Linked DNA regions of Variovorax paradoxus. The protein of the gene in region 2 interacts with the protein of the main gene of each other region in a pairwise test. Links are inferred from orthologs where the notes say so. Each region holds a gene or a part of one and is shown on either strand. Other genes may lie near its edges.

Region 1 (6,205 bases), 2.6 Mb from region 2 along the record:
TGCAGCAGGCCGAATCGGTGCTGGGCAAGACCGCGCTGACCGAGACCGTTGCCCGCTACCTGTTCAAGCTGATGGCGTACAAGGACGAATACGAAGTGGCGCGCCTGCACACCGACCGCAGCTTCCTGGACCGGGTCGAGGGCATGTTCGAGGGCGAGATGGGGAAGGACTTCAAGCTCAACTACCACCTTGCGCCTCCTATCATCGCCAAGAAGAACACCAAGGGCGAGCTGCAGAAACAGCAATTCGGCCCGTGGATGCTCTCCGGCTTCAGGCTGCTGGCGCGGCTCAAGGGCCTGCGCGGCACTGCCCTGGACATCTTCGGGCGCACCGAAGAGCGCAAGACCGAGCGCGCGCTCATCGGCGAATACCGTGCGAGCATCGAAGAGGTGATTGCCGGCCTGCACGCCGAGAACCACGCGCTGGCGCTGGAGATTGCCAGCCTGCCCGAGCAGATTCGCGGCTACGGCCATGTGAAGGAGCGCAACCTGGCCGCTGCCCGCACCCGCTGGAGCGAATTGCTCGCCAAGTGGCGCAACCCGCAGTCGGCGCAGCGCGCGGCAGCCTGATTTTTGCGACGAGGCCGGCCTGTCGCCGTGCCCTGCTCCTGAAAACATAGCGCCAGACGCGCGCCCCGAGCCCTGGAAAGCCCTGCCCGGCGCGCCGGATAAGCGCGCGGGGCGGGGCATTGCCACGAATACAATGCCCGCTGCTGTGCGCGGCCGTTGCCGCTTCACGCTCTGACTCGCGGCCTTTTCCACGGGGCCGCGGAACCGCGGGCCCGTTCCGCGCTTCTGACATTCCTCTTCTCTCTGCTGGAGACTCTCTTGTTCATTTCCTCTGCTTTCGCCCAAACCGCGCCCGCTGCTTCCGGCGGTGGCGACATGTTGTCTTCGCTGGGCAGCATGCTGCCCCTGGTGCTGATGTTCGTGGTGCTGTATTTCGTGATGATCCGCCCGCAGATGAAGCGCCAGAAAGAAGCCCGCGCCATGATCGAGGCGCTGGCCAAGGGCGACGAGGTGGCAACGGCCGGCGGCGTGCTGGGCAAGATCACCTCGCTCGGCGACCAGTACCTGGGCCTTGAAATTGCCAATGGCGTGGAGATCAAGATCCAGCGCAGCGCTGTGATCCAGGTCTTGCCCAAGGGCGCCGTCAAGTAAGCAATAAATGCGTGGCCCGGCCTTGCGCTTTGTGGAGCAAGGCCTCAAGTCACGCCGTGTTTCGTTTCTGAAAAGCGCTCTCTCATGAACCGTTATCCGGTCTGGAAGTACGCGATCATCGTGATCGTGCTGCTTGTGGGGTTGATCTATTCCCTGCCCAATTTCTTCGGCGAGGCGCCTGCCGTGCAGGTGTCCGCGGCCAAGTCGACCGTCAAGGTCGATGCCGCCACCCAGGGCAGGGTCGAGGAGGCGCTGAAAACAGCCGGGCTCACGCCCGACCTGCTCACGCTCGAAGGCGGCTCGCTGCGCGCGCGCTTCGGCACGCCCGACGAGCAGCTCAAGGCGCGCGACGTCTTGCAGCGCACGCTGGTGCCCGATGCGTCAGACCCGCCGTATGTGGTGGCGCTGAACCTGGTTTCGCGCTCCCCGGCGTGGCTCACGTCGCTGCACGCGTTCCCCATGTACCTGGGCCTCGACCTGCGCGGCGGCGTCGACTTCTTGCTGCAGGTCGACATGAAGGGCGCCATCGACAAGAAGGCCGAGTCGTTTGCAGGCGACCTGCGCACCACTTTCCGCGACAAAGGCATCCGCGGCACTTCGGTCAACCGCAATGGCCAGACCATCGAGGTTTCGTTCCGCGACGCGGCGGCGCTGCAAACGGCCAAGCAAATCATCCAGGACCAGTTCCCCGATCTCGCAACCACCGAAGCGCAAGACGGCAGCAATTGGCGACTCACCGCCACCATCAAGCCCGAGGCCGCGCGCCGGCTGCAGGATGCGGCGCTCAAGCAGAACATCACCACCCTGCACAACCGGATCAACGAACTCGGCGTGGCCGAACCTGTGATCCAGCAGCAGGGCCTGGACCGCATCGTGGTGCAGCTGCCCGGCGTGCAGGACACGGCCAAGGCTAAGGACATCCTGGGCCGCACCGCCACGCTCGAAATGCGCCTGGTCGACGAAAGCGCAGAAGGCCGCGCAGCCGAACTGAGCGGCGGACCGGTGCCCTTCGGCTCCGAGAAATTCCTCGAGCGCAACGGCCGCCCGGTGATCGTCAAGAAGCAGGTGCTCGTCACCGGCGAAAGCCTCACCGACGCGCAGCCCGGCTTCGACCAGCAGAGCAACCAGCCCAAGGTCGACCTGACCATGGACGCCAAGGGCGGCCGGATCATGCGCGACGTGAGCCGCGAAAACTACAAGAAGCGCATGGCCATGCTGATCTTCGAAAAGGGCAAGGGCGAAGTGCTCACGGCCCCATCGATCAACGGCGAGCTCGGCAACCGCTTCCAGATTTCGGGTTCGATGACCGTGGCCGAGGCCGCCGACCTGGCTCTGCTGCTGCGCGCCGGCTCGCTGGCCGCGCCGATGGAAATCATCCAGGAGCGCACCATCGGCCCGAGCCTGGGTGCCGACAACATCGAAAAGGGCTTCAAGAGCGTGATGTACGGCTTCATCGCCATCATGATCTTCATGTGCGCGTACTACGCACTGTTCGGCCTGTTCTCGTCGATTGCGCTGGCCGTCAACCTGATGCTGCTGGTGGCCATTCTCTCGATGCTGCAGGCCACGCTCACGCTGCCCGGCATTGCGGCCATGGCGCTGGCCATTGGCGTGGCCATCGACTCCAACGTGCTCATCAACGAGCGCGTGCGCGAAGAGCTGCGCAACGGCGCCTCGCCTCAGGCTGCCATTCATGCGGGCTACGACCGCGCCTGGGGCACGATTCTCGACTCCAACGTGACCACGCTGATTGCCGGCATCGCCTTGCTGGCATTCGGCTCGGGCCCGGTTCGCGGTTTTGCGGTGGTGCACTGCATCGGCATCGTCACCTCGATGTTCTCCGCGGTGTTCTTCTCCCGCGGCCTCGTGAACTTCTGGTACGGCCAGAAGAAGAAGCTCAAGACGGTGTCGATCGGCACGGTGTGGCGCCCCAAGACCGACGGCACGGCCGTGGTTGACGCCGAGTAAAGGTCAAGGACAAGCGCCATGGAATTCTTCCGCATCCACAAGACCATCCCGTTCATGCGCCATGCATTGGTGCTGAACATCATTTCCTTCGCCACCTTTGCGCTGGCGGTTTTCTTCCTGCTGCATCGCGGGCTGCACCTGTCGGTGGAGTTCACGGGCGGCACCGTGATGGAGGTGGCCTACCAGCAGTCCGCCGACATCGGCAAGGTGCGCGAGGCCATCGGCAAGCTCGGCTACCCGGACGTGCAGGTGCAGAGCTACGGCACGTCGCGCGACGTGCAGATCCGCCTGCCGGCGCAAAAGGGCATGAGCTCCGACCAGCAAAGCGCGCAGGTCATGCAGGCGCTGAAGTCGGTCGATCCTTCGGCCACGCAGCGCGGCATCGAGGTTGTCGGGCCGCAGGTGGGCGACGAGCTCACCACCAACGGGCTCAAGGCGCTCGGCATGGTGGTGGTCGGCATCATGATCTACCTGGCGGTGCGCTTCGAATGGAAGTTCGCCGTGGCCACCGTGCTGGCCAACCTGCACGACGTGGTCATCATCCTGGGGTTCTTTGCATTCTTCCAGTGGGAGTTTTCGCTCGCCGTGCTCGCCGCGGTGCTGGCGGTGCTGGGGTATTCGGTCAATGAATCGGTCGTGATCTTCGACCGGGTGCGCGAGAATTTCCGCCGCTACCGCAAGATGAGCACGGTCGGGATCATCGACAACGCGATCACCTCGACCATCAGCCGGACCATCATCACCCACGGCTCGACGCAGCTGGTGGTGCTCTCGATGTTCTTCTTCGGCGGCCCGACCCTGCACTACTTTGCCCTGGCGCTGACCATCGGCATCTGCTTCGGCATCTACTCGTCGTGCTTCGTGGCGGCGGCCATTGCCATGTGGCTCGGCATCAAGCGCGAAGACCTCATCAAGGGCACGCCAGCCAAGCGCGACGGCGATTCCGAGGACGACCCGAACGCCGGCGCCGTGGTCTGACGCCGCCGGATCGAATGAAAGTGCCGCGGGAGGCCAGCAAGTGCAAGGAAGCTGATGCACACTTGTGCAGTTGCTTTTCCCGATGCAAGCTCTCGTCAGTTGCCCACAATAGAGCTTCACCGGCCTTTCCGATCTTTCAATGAGTATTGCGCGGTCCGCCTCTTCCTTGCAGCTCGCACGCGAGACGCGTGAGCGTTTCGTGCTGGCGACCGAGGGCGTCATCGTTCCCTTGGCGCAGGCCATCCGGGACCGCCTGACCAGGCAGGCTTCGGAAATCGGCAGTGCGCGCGTCATGCAGGAAAGCCGCGACGACTTCGTGGCATTCCAGGGACAGGCCACGCAATGGGTGTCGCTTTCCCAGACCCATTGGCGCAAATCGGTGAGCACCCCGGCTACCGCGGGCGGCGCATCGTCCACCGGCGGGCTGCGGCTCGAACTGATCGGCGACGACGTGATGGAAGGCAACATCCTGTCGTCGCGCCTGGCGCAGGCGATCCAAGACAAGGCCAGCTTCGAGCTCAGCGACCTGCGGCTTCGCATCCAGTACCTCGAAGACACCGCCGAACTCGACGCCCATGACGTGCTCAAGCCCGAAACGCTGGCCAAGCTGCTGGTGGACCAGTGGCTGGCGGCCGGCTTGAGCCGTGCGCTCTGGGCCCGCGTGCAGGACACCGTGCAGCAGCATCTGATCGGCGTGGTCGTCAAGGCCTACGAAGACGCCAACGCGTTCCTGATCTCCAAGGGCGTGATGCCGGAGATCGATCTCAAGAGCTTTGTGCGCCGCACAGGCGCTTCCGGAGGACCGGCCACGGTGCCCGGGGCGCCGTATTCCGCTGGCACCGCCGGCCAGGTACCAGGCGCTGCATCGCAGCACGGCTCGCACGCATCGCCGCAAACGCGAGGCTTCGGCGCATCGGCGCCACAGCTAACGACAGGTGGTTCGCCGTTGCTGCTCGCTCGCCAGCGTGCGCAGACGGCGCTCTTGAGTCTCAAGCGCTTTGTGGCTGCACGCATCGGCGCGGCGGACATGCCATCGACGATGTCGTCCTCACCGCAATCGGTAACCGGAGCGGACGGCCGGACGCCGGGCGCCGGCAGCAACGCTGGCGGTGGTGGGGGCGGGTCCGCGCAAGCCTTTTCCAAGACCTTTGCAGGCGTGATTGCCGATGCCGAAGCCGCCTACAGGATGGCGGCCACGCAATACATGCAGAACCCGGGCGACGCGGCCACCATCATCCAGCAGGCTTCGGTCGACTTGCGCCGGCGCAGCGCCGAGATCAAGAAGCGAGCGCCCACCACTGCCGACAAGGCCACCGTCGAGATCGTGGCGCTCATGTTCCAGGCCATCCTCGCGGAAGAGCGCATTCCTTTCTCGGCCCGCGTGTGGTTTGCGCGGCTGCAGATGCCGGTGCTGCGCGTGGCCATTGCCGAGCCCGAGTTCTTCGGCACGCTTCAGCATCCCGCGCGCATGCTGATCGACCGCATGGGTTCCTGCGTGATGGGCTTCGATGCCGCGGCCATTTCGGGCAGCGCGCTCGAAGGCGAAATCCGCCGCGTCGTGCAGGTGATCGAGCAATACCCCGAAACCGGGCAGCGCGTCTTCAAGCTGGTGTTCGACGAGTTCGTTGCGTTCCTCGGCCGCTATCTCACGCAAAGCGACACCACCCAGCGTGTCATGAGCGTGGCGCAGCAGGTCGAGCAGAAGGAAACGATGGCGATCCAGTACACCATCGAACTGCGCAAGATGCTCAACGACATGCCGGTGCGCGACGAGATACGCGAGTTTCTCTTCAAGGTGTGGGCCGAGGTGCTGGCCATTGCCGCGCTGCGCTACGGCGCGCAGGGCGAGCAGACCGTCATGCTCAAGCGCGTGGCCTCCGAGCTGGTGTGGGCCGCGAGCGCCAAGCCCAACCGCGCCGACCGCGCCCGCGTGATCCAGGACCTGCCGCAGCTGCTGCAGCGCCTGCGGCTGGGCATGAACCTGCTCGGCATCATCGACGAGCCGCAGGAAGCCCACATCAAGACCATCGGCGCGACCCTGTCCGACGCCTTCCTGTCGAAGACCGAGGCCATTCCCGCTGCCAAGATCGAAGCCATGG
Region 2 (7,847 bases):
CGAGAGCGACGACCTCGTGCTGCGCTTTCGGCCGAGCTTCTTCCCGTTTACCGAGCCCAGCGCCGAGATCGACATCCAGTTTGCGAGCGGCCCGCTCGCCGGCCGCTGGCTCGAAGTCGCGGGCTCTGGCCAAGTGCACCCGAACGTGGTGCGCAACATGGGGCTCGACCCGGAGCGCTACATCGGCTTTGCCTTTGGCATGGGCCCCGACCGGCTCACGATGCTGCGCTACGGCGTGAACGATTTGCGGCTGTTCTTCGACGGCGACTTGCGCTTTCTCTCGCAGTTCCAGTAAGCACCCATCCATAGAAAAACCGAATACGAGATCGAAGAGATGCAATTCCCGGAATCCTGGCTGCGCGAGTTCTGCAATCCGCCCCTCGGCAGCGCCGAACTGGCCGAAACGCTCACCATGGGCGGTTTCGAGGTCGAAGAGCGCCGCCCCGTCGCGCCGCCCTTCAGCCGCATCGTGGTCGGCGAAATCAAGGAAGCCGTGCAGCACCCCAATGCCGATCGGCTGCGCGTGTGCCAAGTCGACGTGGGGCAGGGCGCCTTGCTCAACATCGTGTGCGGCGCACCCAATGCGCGCGTCGGCATCAAGGTGCCTTGCGCGCTGGTCGGCGCCGAACTGCCGCCGGGCGAAGACGGCAAGCCCTTTCTCATCAAGCTCGGCAAGCTGCGTGGTGTCGAGAGCCAAGGCATGCTGTGCTCCGCACGCGAACTGCAATTGAGCGAAGACCATGGGGGCCTGCTCGAGCTCGACGCCGGTGCGCCCATTGGCGCCGACGTGCGCGACGTGCTCAAGCTCGACGACGCGCTGCTCACCCTCAAGCTCACGCCCAACCTTGCCCACGGCCTGAGCGTCTACGGTGTTGCGCGCGAACTCGCAGCGCTCACCGGCGCGCCGCTCAAGACGCCGGCCATCCCGCCGGTGGCCGCATCGTTTGCCGATGTGCTGCCGGTGAAGGTGGAAGCACCCGAACTCTGCGGCCGTTTTTCGGGCCGCATTGTGCGCGGTGTGAACACCAAGGTGGCCACGCCGGCATGGATGGTCGAGCGGCTTGCGCGCTGCGGCCAACGCAGCGTGACGCCGCTGGTCGACATCTCGAACTACGTCATGTTCGAATACGGCCAGCCCAGCCACATCTTCGACCTCGACAAGATCCATGGCGGCCTCACGGTGCGCTGGGGCAAGGCGGGCGAACAGCTCAAGCTGCTGAACGGCAACACCATCAGCGTCGACGACAAGGTCGGCGTGATTGCCGACAACGAGGCCGTCGAGTCACTCGCCGGCATCATGGGCGGCGACGCGACCTCCGTGTCCGACGACACTCGCAACATCTACGTCGAGGCCGCCTTCTGGTGGCCCGAAGCCGTTCAGGGCCGCTCGCGCCGCTTCAACTTTTCGACCGACGCAGGGCACCGCTATGAGCGCGGTGTCGATCCGAGCCGCACGGTGGAGATCATCGAGCGCATCACGCAGCTCATCATCGAGATCTGCGGCGGCCAGGCCGGCGCCATGGACGACAAGATCCTGAACGTGCCCGAAGCCATGCCGGTCACGTTGCGCGTGGCACGCGCAGCGCGCGTCATCGGCATGCCGCTCACGCAGGCGCAATGCGCCGACGCGCTGCGCCGCCTCGGCTTTGCCCTCAGCGAAGGCGAGGGCACATTGACCGTGACTCCGCCGCCGCATCGCTTCGACCTGCTGATCGAGGAAGACCTGATCGAAGAGGTTGCGCGCCTCATCGGCTTCAACAACCTGCCGACCACGGCGCCGCTGGCGCCCATCACGGCACGTGTGCGTCCCGAGGCGCAGCGCAGCCGCTTCGCGGTGCGCCGCAGCATCGCGGCGCTCGGCTACCAGGAAACCATCAACTTCAGCTTCGTGGAAGCGCATTGGGAGCAAGACCTCGCCGGCAATGCCAACCCCGTCAAGCTGCTGAACCCCATCGCCAGCCAGATGAGCGTGATGCGCTCGTCGCTGATCGGCTCGCTGCTGCAGGTGCTCAAGTTCAATCTCGACCGCAAGGCGCCGCGCGTGCGCGTGTTCGAACTGGGCCGCGTGTTCATGCGCGACGACAGCGTGGCCACCACCGACAGCACCGTACGCGGCGTACACCAGCCGATGCGGGTGGCCGGCCTTGCATGGGGCGATGCCGAAGAAGCGCGCTGGGACGGCAAGCCGCATCGTGTCGACTTCTACGACGCCAAGGGCGACGTCGAAGCATTGCTCGCGCCGCTGGTGCCGAGCTTCGAGGCGGCCGAGCATCCCGCCCTGCACCCCGGCCGCTCGGCGCGCGTGCTGATCGACGGCAAGGCCATCGGCTTTGTCGGCGAGCTGCACCCGCGCTGGCGCCAGAAGTGGGACTTTGCGCTGGCCCCGGTGATCTTCGAACTGGACCTCGACGCCGTTGCCGCGCGCCCCGTGCCCGTGGCAAAGCCTGTGCCCAAGCACCAGGCCGTCGAGCGCGACATCGCCGTGGTGGTGGCCGAGGCCGTCACGCACAATGCGTTGATGCAGACCATCCATTCGGCTGCGGCAGCCCAGGGGCTGCTGCGGGACGCCACGCTGTTCGACATCTATCGCCCGCAACCTGCGCGCGACGGTGCCGTGCCGGCATCGGGAGGCCTGGCGCACGGGGACAAGAGCATGGCGGTGCGCCTGAGCTTCCAGGACGACAACGCCACGCTGACGGACGAGCAGGTGGAGCCGGCCGTGCGCGCCATCGTCGAACAATTGAGCGCCAAGCTCGGCGCACGCCTGAGGGGTTGATGAGAATGAACGCTGCGGAATTCACGCTCGAAGCCCTCGAAACGCCCGCACTCACGAAGGCGCACCTGGCCGACCTGCTGTTCGAGCAGATCGGCCTGAACAAGCGCGAATCCAAGGACATGGTGGAGGCGTTTTTCGACCTCATCGCCAACAGCCTGATCGAAGGCACGGACGTGAAGATCTCCGGCTTCGGCAACTTCCAGATCCGTGTGAAGGCGCCCCGGCCTGGCCGCAACCCGCGCACCGGCGAAGCCATTCCGATCGGCGAGCGCCGCGTGGCCACCTTTCACGCGAGCGCCAAGCTGAAGGAACAGATTCACGGAAGCATCGAGCAGAGCGGCACTTCCGAAGTCGAGTGGAGCCTGGGCGCCGAATAGTGCTTGGTGCTGCGCGGGTGCGTAGAGTAATCTCTAAGGTTTCCCGCGCACGGTCTTGATTTCAATGGAAATAATGGAGAAAGCGCTCCCGCCGATCCCCGTCAAACGCTACTTCACCATCGGTGAGGTCGGCGAACTTTGCGGCGTCAAGCCGCACGTGCTGCGTTACTGGGAGCAGGAGTTCACGCAACTGCGCCCCATGAAGCGGCGCGGCAACCGGCGCTACTACCAGCACCACGAAGTGCTCATGATCCGCCGCATCCGCGATCTGCTCTACGACCAGGGCTTCACCATCAGCGGTGCGCGCAACAAGCTGCAGGAGCTGGTGCAGGGCGAGCGCGACCGCCGCAAGGCGGGCATGGTGCCGCTCGAGGGCATGGAGGCGGTCGAAATCGACCAGGAAGAGTTCGATGCAGCCGTTCACGAGGACGACGATCCCGCATCCGGAAGTGCCGCTCGCACGATCGATCCGTCGCAATTGCTGCACCTGCGACGCGAACTCTTTGAAATTCGTGAGCTGCTGACCGTCGGACGGTGATTTCAGCCGGCTATAATTGAGAGCTTCGGTGTGTGGCGCAGCCTGGTAGCGCACTTGCATGGGGTGCAAGGGGTCGAAGGTTCGAATCCTTTCACACCGACCAAAATTGCCTTGTCAAACAAGGATTTAAAAGGGCCTGGTTCCAACGAACGAGGCCCTTTTTATTTTGCTGAAAAGCACGCGGGGCATCTACGTCAAAGCGCCTTGGCCAGACGAAGCCGGCGCCTCTTGCCGAGAGCCGAGCCGCACCTTCGCGTATTCGGCCCTCAGGATTGCCGCCTTCTTGCGCAGGCGCGCAGATTCATCAACCAGTTGCTTCGCAACTGCGTTGAGTTCCGCGATCCGTCGTTTCAGCTCGAAATTGCTTTCACTGCGCATCCCGCCATTACGAGTTGCGCGCGCTCATGGATTGTTTGGACGGGCAGTTTTTTCGTGCGCTAGCCTGCCTCGGCTGCCGGCATGCGACGAGTCAGGCTTTCCGCCGCGTCTTGCAGGATCGCTTGGCGATCCGGGTCGCCGCTCACATACGGGCTCGACAGCAACTGGGCGATCAGCTGATCGAAGTAGTGCCTGACTCTTTCGGGCGCAGGGTGTGCCATGTACATGGCGCGCAGCATCGAGGCCATGGTGGTGATCTGCGCCTCGAACACTTCGGCCTCGCCTATGCGTTCGGCGGCGCTGGAAACCGGACATGGGTCGTTGATCGTCGTCATGTTGTCGCCGCCCTTGGCGGCCTCAAAGTGCGTGGTGCTGGCGCGGTACTGCTTCGCTTGGTTCCCGACGCGCGCCGGTCGGCGGATCAAATATTTGCTGGAAATGAATTCTAACGTACTACATTTGATCCAGCGGGCATCCTGCACGAGCGGTTGGCGCATCAACCGCGCCGGGCCGCTTCGATCGTCGCAATGTCGATCTTTCTCATCTCCATCATGGCTTCGAATGCGCGCTTGGCCGCCGCCGGGTCGGGGTCGGCAATTGCGGCGATCAAGGCGCGCGGCGTGATCTGCCACGAGAGCCCCCATTTGTCCTTGCACCAGCCGCACTCGCTTTCCTGGCCGCCGTTTCCGACAATCGCACTCCACAGCCGGTCGGTCTCGGCCTGGTCGTCGGTTGCCACCTGAAACGAAAAGGCCTCGTTGTGCTTGAACACCGGCCCTCCGTTCAGTCCGAGGCAAGGAATGCCCATCACGGTGAATTCGACCGTCAAGACATCGCCTTGCTTGCCCGACGGGTAGTCGCCGGGCGCGCGATGGACTGCGCCCACCGAACTGTCTGGAAAGGTCTCGGCGTAGAACTTGGCGGCGTCCAGTGCATCGCGGTCGTACCAGAGACATATCGTGTTCTTGCTGGCCATCTTGGTTCTCCTGGGTTGAGAAGACAGATCGCATCCGGTGACGGTTTTCGACCCATCGGTGGAACGCACCAGACCATACGCAAATCCGCGTCCCATTGCCAGTAACTCTGCTGTTTGCCGGCGCCGGCGACGCTCCCTGGATGGCTGCCGCGCGGGCGAGGAAAAAGGCCGTTGCTATCATCGAAAAATGCGGCCACGAACAACCCTCCTCGCGAAGGAAACCACGTGCGGCTCAAGCTGAGAACGAAGACGGCGCTGCTGGTCACTTCTCTCGTGCTCGCTCTTGTCGGCGCAACGGGCTGGTGGCAGTACCGCAACCTGTCCAGCGAATACCTCACCCTGATGCGCGAGCAGCAGCAGGCGCTCACTGAAAGCGCTGCGGCCGATCTCGACTACAAGCTGGGCGTTCATCTGGCCGCCTTGGCACGAGCAGCACGGGAGCTCGGTGCGCGCGGTTTCGACGACGCGGACGCGCGGCAGCGCTTTCTTTCGGACATGGACCTGCGCGCGATGTTCGACGACGCTGCGCTGGCCAACCTGGACGGCGCCATCGTTGCCATCAACCCGCCTGCGAGCGACCCACCGAACGTTGCCGATCGCGATTACTTCCGGCAAGTGCGCGACCTGAGGCAACCCGCCATCTCGGCACCCTTGCTTACCAAAGGTGGCAAACAGCCCGCGGTGATCATGGCGGTTCCGGTCGAAACACCGGAGGGCCGCCTCATCGGCGTGCTTGGCGCGGCCCTGAACCTGCAGCGCGCCAACGTGCTCGGCGACATGAGCCAAGCCACCGTCGGCCGGGGCGGCTACTACGTGATCGTCACGCGCGACGCGTCCCCGCAGGTGGTCATGCACCATGACTCGACCCTGCTGCTGAAGCCGGCAAGTGCAGCTGCTGTGGCGCCAGCCGATGGCACCCTGAACGATCTCGCGACCCGCGCCACCATACGCAACGCCGACTGGGAGTTGCGTCTGATCGTGCCGGCGAGCATTGCCTACGCCCCGCTGGAGCAGGCACGGCGGGCCCTGCTGCTGCAACTGTTGTGGCTTGGCCTGGGCTGCGCGCTCCTCGTCTGGCTGGGTACGTCGTGGGTGATGCGGCCGCTGGAGGCGCTGACCAAGGCCATCCGCTCGCTGCGGCATTCGCCCGACAGCAAGGTCAAGCTCGATGTTGCCGCCAACGACGAACGCGGCGAACTGGCACGCGAGTTCGACGCCTTGATGGCCGAGCTGCGCGAGCAGCGCCTTGAGGTGGCGGCGGTAACCGATGCATCGCCCGTCGGACTGTTCCGTTCAGACACCGAAGGACGCGCGACCTACGTGAACGACGAGTACCTGGCGATCCATGGCCTGGAACGGAAAGATGCCGCCCAGGGATGGCTCACGCTGGTGCGCGAGGACATCCGTGAAAAGGTGCGCAAGGAATGGATTCGTCTTGTCAACACGCCAGAGCCATTCAGCGCGACTCGCCGGCTGCATCGCAGGGATGGAACCCGCGTGCTGGTGGCATTGAAGAGCCGGCCTGTGATCGTCGGCGGCCGGGTTCTCGGCCATGTTGGAACGGTGACCGACATCACCGAGCGCACCCGGGCCGACGAGGCCCTTCGCACGCTCACGGCCATCTTCGACATGACGACGGACTACATCGTCCAGCTCGATGTGGCGGGCCGGCTCATCTATATGAACCCGGCCGCGCGCCTTCGCACCGGGCTGCGTCTCGATGCGCCGATCGAACAGCTGAGCGCGAGCGACTTCAATCCGCCCAGGACAATCGAAAGGTTCCGGTCTGAGGTTGTGCCCACCGCGCTTGCCAATGGCGTATGGGTCGGAGAGTCGATGGTGTGGGACGCCGAGCGCCGCGAGTTTCCGGTCAGCCACATGGTCATTGCGCACCGCGACAAGCACGGCAAGGTGGAGTATTTCTCGGGCCTGATGCGCGACATTTCTGCGGCCAAGGCGGCGCAACAGGCGCTTCGCAACAGCGAACACCGCCTGCGCATGGTGACGGACCACCTGCCTGCGCTGATCTCCTACCTGGACTGGGACTTGCGCTTCCGCTTCGTCAACAAGGCTTACCAGGACTGGTTCGGTGTCGACCCCGAAAAGCTGATCGGCCGCAGCATGCGCGAGTTCTACGGAGACGAGGCCTGGGCCCAGATGGAGCCGCATCTGCGCGCCGCACTCGCAGGGCGCCAGGTTACCTACGAGCGAAGGGTGACGGGCCCCGGCGGGCGCCGCGACATCCAGGCCACGCTGGTTCCGGAGCGCAATGAGCAGGGCAGGGTCATGGGCCTCTACACGCTGGACAGCGACATCACCGCGCACCACGAGGCGGAAGAAGCCCTTCAAGAGAGCGAGGCCCGCCTGCGCACGGTAGCCGACGCGCTGCCCATGCGCGTGGCCTACATCGACGCGGACGAGCGCTACCGCTTCAACGCCCTGGCCTACGAGCGTGAATTCGGCCTCTCGCGCGACCAGATCCAGGGCCACACCGTGCAGGAACTGCTCGGCGAGCCCGCCTACGAGAGCGTGAAGCCGCACATACGCGCCGCGCTCGCCGGCGAGGTGGTCACCTTCCAGAGCGAAGACACTCAAAGCGACAGCTACAACTGCTATGAGGCCCAGTACATTCCGCAGCCCGCCGCAAATGCCGACACCATCGTCGGCTTCCACGCCGTCATCACCGACATCACGCGCCAGAAGCTCGAGGAGAAGCGCCTGGTCAACCTGGCGCAGATCGATCCGCTCACCGGACTTGCCAACCGCGCGGGCTTCCAGGCGCGCCTGGGCGAGGCCATGGAG

Evidence for each region. Proteins that work in one complex are often made in the same cells at the same time.
Region 1: the proteins of pheT (region 2) and secD interact in binary tests that used the Escherichia coli proteins (3 or more experiments, as listed by UniProt). The link is inferred for Variovorax paradoxus from one-to-one orthologs.

The regions. Positions count from the first base shown.
Region 1 is NZ_CP123990.1:4,009,937-4,016,141, reverse strand. The notes cover bases 706-3,686. They hold secD (protein translocase subunit SecD), read left to right. Parts: upstream 706-1,244; coding sequence 1,245-3,128; downstream 3,129-3,686. Other genes in these bases: secF (protein translocase subunit SecF), read left to right, coding at 3,147-3,686; yajC (preprotein translocase subunit YajC), read left to right, coding at 828-1,160. Also shown: QHG62_RS19395 (indolepyruvate ferredoxin oxidoreductase family protein), read left to right, coding at 1-569; more of secF, read left to right, coding at 3,687-4,106; QHG62_RS19375 (DUF1631 family protein), read left to right, coding at 4,246-6,205. UniProt on the Escherichia coli protein: Part of the Sec protein translocase complex. Interacts with the SecYEG preprotein conducting channel. SecDF uses the proton motive force (PMF) to complete protein translocation after the ATP-dependent function of SecA.
Region 2 is NZ_CP123990.1:1,435,657-1,443,503, forward strand. Bases 1-3,055 are described here. They hold pheT (phenylalanine--tRNA ligase subunit beta), read left to right. Parts: upstream 1-334; coding sequence 335-2,776; downstream 2,777-3,055. Other genes in these bases: pheS (phenylalanine--tRNA ligase subunit alpha), read left to right, coding at 1-295; QHG62_RS07100 (integration host factor subunit alpha), read left to right, coding at 2,782-3,055. Outside these bases: more of QHG62_RS07100, read left to right, coding at 3,056-3,153; QHG62_RS07105 (MerR family transcriptional regulator), read left to right, coding at 3,227-3,691; QHG62_RS07115 (hypothetical protein), read right to left, coding at 3,881-4,069; QHG62_RS07120 (hypothetical protein), read right to left, coding at 4,129-4,566; QHG62_RS07125 (VOC family protein), read right to left, coding at 4,566-5,045; QHG62_RS07130 (PAS domain S-box protein), read left to right, coding at 5,271-7,847.